Linked DNA regions of Azoarcus sp. CIB. The protein of the gene in region 1 interacts with the protein of each later gene in a pairwise test. Links are inferred from orthologs where the notes say so. Each region holds a gene or a part of one and is shown on either strand. Other genes may lie near its edges.

What was found.
Region 2: the proteins of AzCIB_RS01200 (region 1) and dsbD interact in binary tests that used the Escherichia coli proteins (3 or more experiments, as listed by UniProt). The link is inferred for Azoarcus sp. CIB from one-to-one orthologs.

Annotation. Positions count from the first base shown.
Region 1 is NZ_CP011072.1:301,285-308,121, reverse strand. What follows is about bases 2,098-5,076. They hold AzCIB_RS01200 (DsbE family thiol:disulfide interchange protein), read right to left. Parts: upstream 3,896-5,076; coding sequence 3,299-3,895; downstream 2,098-3,298. Other genes in these bases: AzCIB_RS01195 (heme lyase CcmF/NrfE family subunit), read right to left, coding at 3,904-5,076; AzCIB_RS01205 (cytochrome c-type biogenesis protein), read right to left, coding at 2,818-3,294; ccmI (c-type cytochrome biogenesis protein CcmI), read right to left, coding at 2,098-2,821. In the rest of the region: AzCIB_RS01215 (ligand-binding sensor domain-containing protein), read left to right, coding at 1-1,161; more of ccmI, read right to left, coding at 1,550-2,097; more of AzCIB_RS01195, read right to left, coding at 5,077-5,877; cytochrome c maturation protein CcmE, read right to left, coding at 5,874-6,320; heme exporter protein CcmD, read right to left, coding at 6,317-6,529; heme ABC transporter permease CcmC, read right to left, coding at 6,529-6,837. UniProt on the Escherichia coli protein: Involved in disulfide bond formation. Catalyzes a late, reductive step in the assembly of periplasmic c-type cytochromes, probably the reduction of disulfide bonds of the apocytochrome c to allow covalent linkage with the heme.
Region 2 is NZ_CP011072.1:441,019-447,813, reverse strand. The notes cover bases 2,204-5,140. They hold dsbD (protein-disulfide reductase DsbD), read left to right. Parts: upstream 2,204-2,719; coding sequence 2,720-4,561; downstream 4,562-5,140. Other genes in these bases: AzCIB_RS01800 (riboflavin synthase), read left to right, coding at 4,675-5,140; cutA (divalent-cation tolerance protein CutA), read left to right, coding at 2,269-2,625. In the rest of the region: AzCIB_RS01830 (ABC transporter substrate-binding protein), read left to right, coding at 1-145; AzCIB_RS01825 (PAS domain-containing protein), read right to left, coding at 172-621; AzCIB_RS01820 (Mut7-C RNAse domain-containing protein), read right to left, coding at 813-1,556; AzCIB_RS01815 (DUF2946 family protein), read right to left, coding at 1,571-2,143; more of AzCIB_RS01800, read left to right, coding at 5,141-5,280; ribBA (bifunctional 3,4-dihydroxy-2-butanone-4-phosphate synthase/GTP cyclohydrolase II), read left to right, coding at 5,277-6,365; ribH (6,7-dimethyl-8-ribityllumazine synthase), read left to right, coding at 6,441-6,795. UniProt on the Escherichia coli protein: Required to facilitate the formation of correct disulfide bonds in some periplasmic proteins and for the assembly of the periplasmic c-type cytochromes.

The DNA.
Region 1 (6,837 bases):
GTCGCGATTGCCGGCGCCTATACGCTCGGCCAGCAGCAGGCCAAGGCCCCCGCACCCGCCTCCGTTGCGAGCGCACCGGCCGGCGCCCAATCGGCGGCCGGTGGCCAGGAGACCCGCGAGGGGAAGGTCGGCGTGGACCCCAACGAGAAATTCACCCATTTCCGCGTCGGCAACAAGAACGTCAAGAAGATCTTTGCCGACAACGGCGTGATCTGGGTCGCGACCTCTGGCGGCGTCATCCGCTACGACACGCGCACCGACGAATACAAGATGTTCGACAACCAGAGCGGCCTGCTGTCGAACGGCATGTTCTATGTCGGTCGGGTGCAGGGCAAGATCACCGTCGGTACCTACGGCGGCGGCATGTCGATGCTGGACGAAAAGACCGGCACGTGGGACACCTACAACATTCCCGAAGGATTGGGCGACGCCTTCGTGTATGACGTGGTCGAAACCCGTACGGGCGACATCTGGATCGCAACCTGGTCGGGCGTAAACCGCGTCCGCGGCGGCAAGCTCAAGGATCCGGCGGCTTGGGAACTCCATACCGTCGAAAGCACCAGCGGCGGCCTCCCGAACGACTGGGTGTACGGCCTCGCCGAAGGCAAGAACGGTGAAATGTGGCTCGCGACCGAAGGCGGTATGGCCCGCTTCATGGATGGCAAGTGGGAGAACTGGAACCACTCCCGCGGCGTCGGTGCGGACTACGACAAGGTCAAGCAGGACATCGCTTACAAGAGCGATCCCGCGAAGGAATCGCTGCACCACGCCCAGCAGAAGCGCGAGATGGGTCTCGAGGGGATCGACCAGGCTTACAACCCGAACTACATCATTGCACTCGTCGTCGACGAGGACGGCACGGTGTGGTCCGGCACCTGGGGTGGCGGCCTGGCGCATTACGACGGCCAGAAATGGACGAACTACACGACCGTCGAGGGACTGCCTGGCAACCATGTCTTCATGCTGCACCGCGACCAGCAGAATCGTCTGTGGATAGGCACGAACAACGGCCTGGCGGTCAAGGAAGGCAATCAGTTCCGCGTCATGAAGTCCGCCGATGGCCTGTTCAACGACACCGTATTCTCGATGACGACGACGAAGGAAGGGGACCTCTGGATCGGCAGCTACGGCGGTGTTGCCCATATCCGTCCGGCGATTTGAGCGAAGCGGCAGGATAGTTTCACGGCAGCACCCGGGCCGCCCCACTGAGTGGGGCGGCTTTTTTGCGCCTGGAGAATCAACGCATCACCGCCGACTCCCGCCATGCGGTTCCGCGGTCTGTGCGCGTTCAGGCAGGTCTTCAACGCCGTCTCGGATCCATTCGGTGAGCATGGATCGCTCAGGCTGATCGCGACAGGCGCGGCGGGTAGCGGGCGAGGCGCGCTATCCGATGTGATCGAGGTTCCTCACCCAGCCTTGATCGGTCGGAGCCAGGGAACGTCGCTGGGCGTGCGCAGCCATCCGCCGGTGCCTCGCCCCAAACCCGTAAACAAAGAAAGGGGCGTGATGCCAGCGGCACCACGCCCCTCGATTTATGCAGAAGCGGCGCTTACTTGCGCACGCGGTCGATCACGACGCTGACGCCCTGGGCGTCCGGCGAGGCCAGCACCGTCTGGCTTTCGAGATCGCCGGCGGCAGCTGTCGCACTACCGCCCTTCGACAGCCGCGCACCGACGGCGATCTGCTCCGGCAGGGGGCCCTGCGACATGCGTTGTGCGTTGCTGAAATCGAAATCGACGGGCAGGTCGCCGGCGCGCATGCGCAAAGCGGCAATCGGCATGCCGCCCTGCGGCGGACGCGCAAAGACAAACACAGTCGCATCGCTACCGGCTTGTTGTGCGAGCTCGGGCGACAGGCTCAGTCGGCCGCGCAACGTGAGGGGGGCCGACGAGGCCTGGGCGCCGTCTTCCCGGGCCGCACCACCAATTCCCGCCACCTGAGCACCGGCAGGCGGATTCAGCTGGGCCATCCCTCCCTTCGTGCGGGCCTCGTTGATGCTAGCCAGAATCGAGCTGTACGCACCGTCACCGGGCGGCATGGTGGCGAGGATCTTCTCCCATTGGGCGGACGCGGTCGCGTAGTCGTGACGGACGAACGCGGACGTACCCGAAAGCGCCAGCGCCTTGACGTGATTCGGCGCCAGCTCGAGGGCACGCGCGATGAGCCGGTCGGGATCCCCCTCGAACTTGCGTCCGCCTGCGCCGGCAAGCAGGTCAGCCCAGTCGGCGAGAATGTCGGGATGATCCGGAATATTCCTGCCGATCCTGTTCCACGTCGCAACGGCGCCCTGGAAGTTCTGCATCACGGCGAACGACCGGCCCAGCATCATCCAGCCCTGCACGTCGCCAGGCTCGCGTTCGAGGCGCTCGGCGAGTTGGGACACCATCGCCTGCATCTGCTCGGGCGTGATCTGGTGGCCCGCTTCGGGCGCGGGTTTGGCGCTGGCGGGATCGAGTCCCTCAGGGGTGCCGAGGATGAGGTACACGGCCACCGCGAGAACCGGCACGGCGAAGACCACGCCGAGCGCCCAGCCACGGGCGGGGGCGGCGTCGACGCCGGCCTCGGCCGTGCCGGCCTCCGTCAGCGCGCGCTGCTCGAGCTCTTCGCGAGAACGCTTGTAGTCGGCCTCCGCGATGCGCCCCGCAACGTGGTCGGCTTCGAGTTCGGCGAGTTGCTCGCGCAGCACAATCAGTACGGTACGCGCCTGTTCCTGACGTGCAGCATGTTCGCGCGCCTTGGCTCCCGTCCCCAGCATGGGCGGAATCACGAGCAGCAGGGCACCGGCCACCAGCATGGTGGCCAGGATCAGGAAAACAGTCACGAGCGGGACTCCTGGGAAGGTTTGGCAGAGCCGTCAAGCAGGGCAGAGGCGCGGGCATGCTCTTCCGCGCTCAGGGGCGGCGGAACTTCGCGAACGCGCCTGCGCAGGCGCCAGCCGAGCCATCCGGCTCCGGCGACGAGCAGCAGCCCCGGTCCGAGCCAGAGCAACAGGGTTGCTCCCTTGAACGGCGGCAGATAGAGGACGAAATCACCGTAGCGGGCAACGAGGTAGTCCACGACGGCAGCTTCGTCCTTGCCCGCGAGGAACTGCTCGCGCACCTGGTTGCGCAGATCCACCGCCAGCGGCGCGTTGGATTCCGCGATCGACTGGTTCTGGCAGACGAGGCAACGCAGGTCGTGCGACAGGCGCATGACGCGTTCCTCGAGGACGGGGTCGTCGGAGACCGGAACCGCTTCGCCGGCCTGGCCCACCACCGGAAAAAGCAGGGCCGCAACAAGCGCCAAGCGGCGCATCAGGTCAGCTCGCACGTTGCAACTCCGCGATCTTGGGAATCAGCACGTCGCGCAGCGATTCCGGGGTAATCGGACCGATGTGTTTGTAGCGGATCACACCTTGCTGGTCGATCAGGAAAGTTTCCGGAACACCGTAAACGCCGTAGTCGATGCCGATGCGCCCGTCCAGATCCACTGCCGACACCATGTACGGATCGCCTCCGTGCTCGACGAGCCACTGGCGCGCACGCTGGCGGGCGCTTGTGAGCTCGGTCGCGGGATCGAGGCCCTTCACGTCGAGCGCGCCGTCGCCGCGCACTTCCTTGTAGTTGAGACCGATGATGGGCACCGGACTGGTGCGGGCGAAATCGACCAGCACCGGATGCTCATAGCGGCACGAGATGCACCAGGACGCCCAGACGTTGAGGAGCCACACGCGCCCCTTGAGGTCTTCGGGCGAGATGAACTTGTCTTCGGCCTGCAGCTGCGGCACGCGGAACGCCGGCGCGGGTTTGCCGATCAGCGGCGACGGAACCTCGCGCGGGTTGAGCTTCAATCCATAACCGAGAAATCCCGCCAGCAGCAGGAAGATGAACAGGGGAACCAGGAACTTCGCTTTCATGAAACCTCTCAAGCAGCCTGGCGCGCCGCCCCCGCAGGGGCTTCGCGCTCGGCAAGACGGCGGTAGCGGCGGTCTGCGGCGGCGAAGATGCCACCCAGCGCCATCAAGGTGCAACCGACCCAGATCCAGCTGATGAACGGACGGTAGAACAGGCCCACGACCCAAGAGCCGTCCTCGAGCTGGTCGCCGAGGTTCACGTACACGTCGCGGAGCGGGCCGATGTCGATCGAAGCCTCGGTCATCGGCATGCCCTGCGCTTCATAGAAGCGCTTCTCCGGCGTCAGCGTCGCAAACGTGACGCCCCCGCGGCTCACATCGATCGTGGCACGCGCGGCAGCGTAGTTCGGTCCCGGAGCGTCCGCGACGCCGCGGAAGGTGAAGGTGTAACCGGCGAGCTGTGCGGTGTCGCCCGGCAGCATCTTCACCTGGATCTGGCTGTTGAGACTGCCGACCAAGGCGACGCCGATGATGAACACGCCGATCCCCAGGTGGGCGAACCACATGCCCCACCACGCTGCGGGAATGCTGCGCAGGCGGGAACCCGCTCCCGCACCCTGACGGTCGGCGAGACGCTGCCACAGGATCTGGGCGCTGCCGATCAGGACCCACGCCGCAAGGGATAGCCCCAGGGCGGTACGCCACGTGACGTGACCGATCGCGAAAGCGGCACCGATCCCGAGGACGACACTCGCAACCAGACCCGGGGCGATCTTGCGCAGGACGCGGTTGCCTTCATCGCCCTTCCAGCGGACGAAGGGGCCGATCATCATCAGCACGATCACCGGTGTCATCAGCGGCACGAACACGGTTTCGAAGTACGGCGGCCCGACCGAGATCTTGCCGAGGTTCAGCGCATCGATGAACAGCGGATAGAGCGTGCCGAGCAGCACGGAGCCACAGGCGACGGACAGCAGGACGTTGTTGCCGAGCAGCGAGGCCTCGCGCGACACGAGGCCGAAGCTGCCGCCCCCGGCCAGGGTGGGCGCACGCCACGCGAACAGCGTCAGAGAGACGCCGATCACGACGACCAGCAGCGCCAGCACGAAGAGGCCGCGTGCGGGATCGGTGGCGAACGCGTGCACCGAGGTCAGCACGCCCGAGCGGACGAGGAAGGTGCCCATCAGCGACAGCGAGAACGCGCCGATGGCGAGGAGGACGGTCCAGCTGCGGAAGGCGCCGCGCTTCTCGGTGACTGCCAGCGAGTGCATCAGTGCGGTGCCCAGCAACCACGGCATGAAGGACGCGTTCTCGACCGGATCCCAGAACCACCAGCCGCCCCAGCCGAGCTCGTAGTAGGCCCAGCCTGAGCCGATGGCGATGCCGGAAGTAAGGAAGACCCACGCGACGATCGTCCACGGACGCGACCAGCGTGCCCAGGCGGCATCCATGCGGCCGGAGAGGAGCGCGGCGATCGCGAATGCGAAGGCGACCGAGAAGCCGACGTAGCCCATGTAGAGCAGCGGCGGATGGATGATCATGCCCGGATCCTGCAGCAGCGGATTGAGGTCGCGGCCTTCGGGTGCGCCGGGCAGGATGCGGTCGAACGGGTTGGAGGTGACCAGCAGGAACAGCAGGAAGCCGCTGCTCACCAGACCGAGCACGCCGAGCACGCGCGCCATGAAGATCTCGGGCAGGTTGCGGCTGAACACCGTCACGGCGACGGTCCACAGCGCGAGCGACATCGACCACAGCAGCAGCGAGCCCTCGTGGTTGCCCCACACGCCGGTGATCCTGTAGATCAGCGGGGTTGCCGAGTGCGAGTTGCTGGCGGCCAGTTGCAGGGAGAAATCGCTGTTGATGAAGGACCAGGTGAGACAGCCGAACGAAAACGCGATGAACAGGAACTGACCCTGCGCGGCGGTGCGACCGACGGACATCAGTGCGAGGCGGTTGCGGCTCGCGCCGATGAGCGGCACCACGCCCTGCACGAAAGCGAGGATCAGCGCGAGGATGAGGGAGAAATGGCCGAGTTCGGGAATCATTGCTTCACCGTCTTGGCGGTCTTCTGCGCTTGGTCGACCGCGTGCTGCGCTTCGGGCGGCATGTAGTTCTCGTCGTGCTTGGCGAGCACCTCGGAGGCGGTGAACTGGCCGTCCGGGCCCATCTTGCCCTGCACGACCGCGCCCTTGCCCTCGCTGAAGAGATCAGGCAGCGAGCCCTTGTAGGTCACGGGAATGACCTTCGCGGTGTCGGTGATCGCGAACTGCACGGTCAGGCCGTCGGCCGCGCGCTTGATCGAGCCGGGCTCGACCAGACCGCCGATGCGGAAGGTGCGCCCGCTCGGTGCCTTGCCTTCGGCGACTTCGGTGGGGGTATGGAAGAACACGAGGTTCTCCTGGAAGGCGGTGAGCACGAGCGCCACCGCCCCGATCAGCAGTGCGACAGCGCCGCCGAGCAGCATCAGCCGTTTGCTACGGGGTTTCATTCAACGATCTCCTCAAAAGCACGGCGCCCGCCCGCGCCGGCCGCATTGGCCCGACGCAGGCGCAACAGGCGCCGTACGGTATCCCTACGACGACGCACGACGAGGATCAGTTCCCCGATCACGAGCAACAGCATCACGCCGTAACTGCCCCACACGAAGGGGGCGAATCCACCCATGTCCCAGAAGGCACTCCAGGATTCCCACTGCATCAGATCTTGCCCTCCAGCGCGTTCAGTTCGGCCGCGACCCACTCGGTATGACGTTCGCGTTCAAGGATCAGCGAACGCACGCGCCACAGCGTGACCGCGATGGTGTAGGCCCACGCGGCAAACGCCATGACCAGCATCCCGGTCAGCATGGTCGTCGCCATCGAAGGCGCCTTGTTGAGACTGACGGAAGCACCCTGGTGCAGGGTGTTCCACCACTTCACCGAAAAATAGATGATCGGGACGTTGACCGCGCCGACGAGCGCGATGATCGCCCCGGCCTTGTCTGCGCGGCGAGGGTCTTCGATTGC
Region 2 (6,795 bases), 140 kb from region 1 along the record:
GCCCCCCTATCCGGGTCTGGTACGCCACTACGAGCGCCCGTTCACACCCGATCGCCATGACGCGCTCGGTCCCGAGCAGGTGTTCATGGCGCGCTACACGGCGCAGGACGTGCTTGTTCCGCTCGCGAGGCCGGCAAGGCGCTGAGCCTTGCCACAGGGCAGGGACGGGGGCTACGCGGCCGATGAGTCTCCGGTGCTCCCGCACTCGTCCGCCCCCGGAGCCAGCCGACCGGCACTGACGTCGCGGAACGCGGTCACGACGCGCTCGAGGCGGCCGTCGGAGCCCGGAATGGGGATCGCATCCATGCGCAGCAGGTGCACTTCGCCACCGACCAGGCGCGCGACGACGCGCCCCGTCACGGGGCTGCCGGCGCACAAGACCTGCACCGCGGGGAGCTCCGACAACGCCAGGTGGCTACCATCGGTGCCCAGCAGGGACCACGTGTTGTCGAGCCCCAGTCCGGACAAGCCCCCGAAGCCGAGCCAGGTGCGCGCAGCGTCGTTCGCGTACTCCGCGATACCGTCCGACGAATGCGACAGGATCCCGATGTCGAGCCCGGAGAGAAGCTCTCCGTAGCGCACCAGCGTATCGATACCGGAAGGGAGGTCGGACGGGAGCATATGGTGTGTATTCCTTTGCTTCGCTGCGGCCGAACGCAAGAGTCGCCCGTTGCGTGCCTTAGTGTCGCACCGTCGCGGGCCCGTATGCCGTAGGCAACAAAACTTTACATCGGAGTATGCCATCCCCGAAACACGGATATTTCACACCGGCAACACCCTTTCCCCACTGGCATGCCCGACCGTGATCGCGCTCAAGCGCCTGGAAGGAGTCGCCCGATCAGCGCCCGCATCTTGACCCAGTGCGTCCCCTCCCAGAACACCCGCCGGCACACGTCGCAGGTGCTGAAGCGCGCGTGGCGCGCGCGCACGCCCTCCGGCAGCAGGTGTTCGATGCTGGCCTTGTCGATCGCATGCAGCGGCGCGTTGCACGCGAGGCACAGCGTGAAGGGGCGCGCGCTGCGGGCGAGATCCAGGCGCGCGAGGATCTCCGCGAACTGCAGCTCCGGCTTCAGCGCGTGCACGTAGCAGCCGTGCGTGATCGTGCGGCGCTTGAGCAGCGCGCGGTCGCGCGTGAGCACAATTCGCCCGTCGTGGGCGGCGATAGCCTCGATATCCTCGTCGGCGAAGTTGTTGTCGTAGAGCGTGTCGAAACCGGTCATGCGCAGCAGGCGCGCGAGGCCGCCGAGGTGGGCGTCGGCGACGAAGCGCGTCGTACGCAGCGGATGTTCGCGCACGCGCAGCAGCGGCGTGATGTCGAAGGCCTCGAAGCGCGGATACACCGACACGCGGTCGCCGTCCTGCATGAGTCGGTCGAAGCCCACCGACTCGCCATTCACCAGCACCAGCTCGACCTCGGTGTGCGGCACCCCGAGCGCCTCGATCATGTGCTTGACCGTCGCGGCGCGCGCGCACGGCACCGTGATGTCGCGATAGCGGCGCTCCGGCGCGAGGAAATCGTTGAGTTCCTCGTAGAAGCGGAAACGCGCCGACACCATCGCCGCACTCCGGATCAGGGCGCCGGCCGCGCCCGGAAGCCGAAGCGCGCCGGCACCGCCGCGCGCGCGACCGCCTGCAGCGGCAGATCCCGCCACCTCACTTGGCACCTCACCTGGCACGCCCCCCCCGAGCCGCCCGCCATCACGCCGAGCAGCGCCTCGTCGTCGGCCACGCTGCCATCGGCGCGACGGCACTGGGCGAGGAAAGCCGCGAGGTCGCGGTCGTCGAGCAGGCCGGCGCCGAGATCCGTGTCCAGCAGCACATTGCCCTCCTCGTCGAGGTACGCCGCCGCAACGGCCGCGACCCCGGCCCCGGTGTGCGTCGTCAGGCTGCCGTCCGGATGCAGGCGCAACACCCAGGGGGCGTAGTCGAGCGCCACATACACCCGCTGCGGCCCGTTATGCACGAGCCAGTTGCCCGCTTCGTCGCGGCCGTAGGCGGCGTTCAGGAAGCCCGCCAGCCCCGCGTGCGCGACCGCCTCGCCCTGCAGGCGCCACGTGCCGCGACGGTCGAGCGACAGCCAATCGTAGCAGGCGGGGACGTCGGGCCAGCGGGCGAGCGCGGCGGGATCGGGGCTGTTGGTCATTACGGCGGAACTCCGGCGAAAATCTCAGGATAGCGCGCCGCGGCCGCGGGCAGAACCCGGCCGCGCATGCGCGAAGCGCCGGAGTCTGGGACAATCCCGCGATTGCCCATGCGGAGTGCCCTGCGATGACCGAAGCGCTTGTCGTCCTCACGAACTGTCCCGACGCCGCCTGCGCCGACGCGCTCGCCGCGCTGCTGGTCGAACGCCGCCTGGCGGCCTGTGTGAACGTCCTGGCCCCCTGCCGCTCGGTGTACCGCTGGCAGGACAGGATCGAGAGCGCGACCGAAGTCCCGCTGCTGATCAAGACCACGCCCGTGCGCTACGCGGAACTCGAGGCAGCGATCCGCGAGAACCATCCCTACGAACTTCCCGAAATCATCGCGGTCCCTGTCATGCGCGGCCTGCCCGGCTACCTCGACTGGGTCGCCGCGGAAACCGCCCCGCAACCCGACAACGCAGACGCAGCCCCGGACGCTTCCTGAAGCGGCGTGCCCCGACGCATGTCTTGATCCATATCGAAGGCCAGCCGCCCCAGCCGTCCTACAATCGCGCCACCGCGCAATGCCGACCGACCCCATGCACCGCCTCCTGTCCCTGATCGCCCTCCTCGCCAGCCTGCTCGCGCTGTCCGTTCCCGCCAATGCCGCCACTACTGTCACCGGCACGCCGATGCGCCCCGAAGAGGCCTTCGTGCTCTCCGCGCAGGCGCTCGATCCGCAGACGGTCGAGGTCACCGTGAAGATCGCGGGGGACTATTACCTCTACGCCGACAAGTTCCGCTTCCGCGCCGATCCCGACACCGTCACCTTCGGCGCACCGCAGCGCCCGCCGGGCAAGGTCACGAAGGACGACTTCTTCGGCCAGGTCGAAACCTACCGCAAGGAAGTGAAGATCCTGCTGCCCGTCACTGCACCGGAGGGCACGACGAAATTCCGCCTGCTCGGCAGCGTGCAGGGCTGCTGGGACGGCGGCATCTGCTATCCGCCCAACGAACAGACCGCCGACATCGACCTGCTCGCCAAGCCGGTCAAGACCGGTGGCAGCTTCCTCGACGGCCTGCTCGGGCGCGACGACAAACCCGTGCAGACGGCCGCGGCGACCGCCGGCAGCGGCGTATCCGACGACGAGAGCGGACGCATCGCCGGCCTGCTGCGCGACGCCAGCGGCCCGCTGGTGCTGCTGAGCTTCTTCGGCTTCGGCCTGCTGCTCGCCTTCACCCCCTGCATGTTCCCGATGATCCCCATCCTGTCGGGCATCATCGTCGGCCACGGCCATCAGATCTCGCGCGGACGCGCCTTCGTGCTGTCGCTGGTGTACGTGCTGGGCATGGCCGTCACCTACGCCGCGGCCGGCGTCGCCGCGGGCCTCTCCGGCACGATGCTGGCCGCCGCACTGCAGAACGCCTGGGTGCTCGGCACCTTCGCGCTGGTGTTCGTACTGCTGTCGCTGTCGATGTTCGGCTTCTACGAGCTGCAGCTGCCGTCGGCGCTGCAGAGCCGCCTGTCCTCCACCGCCAGCCACCAGCAGGGCGGCAACCTCGGCGGGGTCGCGGTGATGGGCGTGCTGTCGGCGCTGATCGTCGGCCCCTGCGTCGCCGCCCCGCTCGCCGGCGCGCTGCTCTACATCGCCCAGACCGGCAACGCCGTGCTCGGCGGCGCGGCACTGTTCGCGATGGCGCTCGGCATGGGCGCCCCGCTGCTCATCATCGGCATCGCCGCCCGTTCGGTGCTGCCCAGGGCCGGCGCGTGGATGGAAGGCGTCAAGAAGGCCTTCGGCGTGATGCTGCTGGCCGTCGCCGTGTGGCTGCTCACCCCGGTCGTGCCGCCGCTGCTGCCCATGCTCGCGTGGGCCGCGCTGCTGGTGTTCTCCGGCATCTTCCTGCACGCGCTCGACCCGCTGCCGCCGCACGCCAAAGGCTGGCAGCGCTTCTGGAAGGGCGTCGGCGTCGTGCTGCTGATCGGCGGCTCGGCGATGCTCATCGGCGCCCTCGCCGGCTCGCGCGACCCGCTGCAGCCGCTCGCGGTGCTGCGCGCACAGGCCTCGACTGCGAACGCGGCCGAGCTGCCGCGCTTCGAGAAGGTCGCCTCGATCGCCGAGCTCGACGCCCGCCTTGCCTCGGCCGACCGTCCGGTGATGCTCGACTTCTACGCCGACTGGTGCGTCTCGTGCAAGGAGATGGAGCGCTTCACCTTCACCGACCCGAACGTCGCCGCACGCATGGGCCGCATGCTGCTGCTGAAGGCCGACGTAACCGCCAACAACGACGACGACAAGGCGCTGCTCAAGCGCTTCAACCTGTTCGGGCCGCCGGGCACGATCTTCTTCGACCCTGCCGGCAAGGAACGCGACGGCCTGCGCGTCGTCGGCTTCATGCAGGCGGAGCCCTTCGGCGAAGTGCTCGACCGCGCGCTGCGCTGAGGGCGCGAGCCCAAGAAAGAGAAGAGCGGCGAACCGATCGCTTTTGCTTGCCGATCGCTTTTGGTTGCAATTCGCCTACAATTGGCGCTCCACCACTCGCCCGCCCACAAGAAATGTTCTCCGGAATCGTGGCCGCCTGCGGCCGAATCGAACGCATCGACCCCCTGCAGGACGGCGTCCGCCTGACGGTCAACGTGGCCGACCTCGACCTCTCCGACGTGCAGCTCGGTGACAGCATCGCCAACAGCGGCGTCTGCCTCACCGTCATCGCACTGGACGCGCCGCGCGTGCAGTTCGACGTGTCGCGCGAGACCCTCAACTGCACGGCCGGCCTCGACGAGACGGGCAACGAGGTCAATCTCGAGAAGGCGCTGCGCCTCGCGGACCGCCTCGGCGGCCACCTCGTCACCGGCCACGTCGACGGCGTCGGCGAAGTCGTGCGCTTCGTCCCCGTAGGCGAAAGCCACGATCTCGTGATCCGCGCCCCGGCCGCACTCGCCGGCTACATCGCGCGCAAGGGCTCGATCACCGTGAACGGCGTGAGCCTCACCGTGAATCGCGTCGAAGGCACCGAGTTCTCCATCAACCTGATCCCGCACACCGTGGCGGTGACCAATCTCAAGCGCCTCGAGGCGGGCAGCCGCGTGAACCTCGAGATCGACCTGATCGCCCGCTACTGCGAACGCCTGCTCGCATGGCGCGAGGAATCCGCACAATGACCGCACTGTCCCCCATCACCGAAATCGTCGAGGAAATCCGCGCCGGCCGCATGGTCGTGCTGGTCGACGAGGAAGACCGCGAAAACGAGGGCGACCTCGTGCTCGCCGGCGAACACGTCACGCCCGAGGCGATCAACTTCATGGCCAAGTACGGCCGCGGCCTGATCTGCCTGACGCTCACCGAAGCGCGCTGCAAACAGCTGGGCCTGCAGCTGATGGTGCGCGACAACCGCTCGCCGCACGGCACCGCCTTCACGACCTCGATCGAGGCCGCCGAGGGCGTCACCACCGGCATCTCGGCGCACGACCGCTCGCGCACCGTGGAAGCCGCCGTCGCGCGCAACGCCAAGGCGACCGACATCGTCCAGCCCGGCCACATCTTCCCGCTGATGGCGCAGAACGGCGGCGTGCTGATCCGCGCCGGCCACACCGAAGCCGGCTGCGACCTCGCCGCCCTCGCCGGGCTCGAACCGGCCGCGGTGATCTGCGAGATCCTCAAGGACGACGGCACGATGGCGCGCCTGCCCGATCTCGTCGAGTTCGCCAAGGAGCACGGCCTCAAGATCGGCGCGATCCGCGACCTGATCCAGTACCGTTCGTCGAACGAGCACCTGATCGAGCGCGTCGCCGAAAAGGACGTCGACACCCCGCACGGCCGCTTCCGCCTCTACGCGTTCGAGGACAAGACCACCGGCGAGGTGCATTTCGCGATGTCCAAGGGCGACATCCGCCCAGAGCACGAGACCCTCGTGCGCGTGCATGAGCCGATCTCGGTCGTCGATTTCCTCGACGCCGAAAGCGCCCGCCACACCTTCCCGGTCAACCAGTCGCTCGCCCGCCTCGCGCAGGCCGAGCAAGGCGTGATCGTGCTGCTGTACCGCCCGCAATCGGGCAGCGAACTGCTCGCGAGCCTGACCGGCAACGGCTACCAGCCGCCGAAATGGGACGCGCGCCTGTTCGGCGTCGGCGCCCAGATCCTGCGCGATCTCAAGGTCGGCAAGATGCGGCTGCTCTCCAGCCCGCGCAAAATTCCGAGCATGGCCGGCTTCGGCCTCGAGATCACGGGCTTCGTCGATCCGGCCTGAGGTGGTACCCTCGACGCTTTACCGCGCCGGAAGTCCTGCGGATTTCCGGCTTTTCCGCTTTCGAAAGAACCGAACATGGCCCGTTACGACAACATTCCCGAATTCGAGCCCGATCTGAGCGGCCACGGCCTGCGCATCGGCATCGTCATGAGCCGCTTCAACCAGGACGTGTGCGAAGGCCTGCTGTCGGCCTGCACCGCCGAGCTGCAGCGCCTCGGCGTCGCACCCGACCTGATCCGCATCGCGACCGTCCCCGGCGCGCTGGAAATTCCGCTCACGCTGCAGGCCATGGCACGCAGCGGCCGCTACGACGCGCTGATCGCGCTCGGCGCGGTGATCCGCGGCGAGACCTACCACTTCGAGCTGGTGTCGAACGAGATGGGCGCAGGCATCAACCGCATCGGCCTCGACTCCGGCATGCCGATCGCCA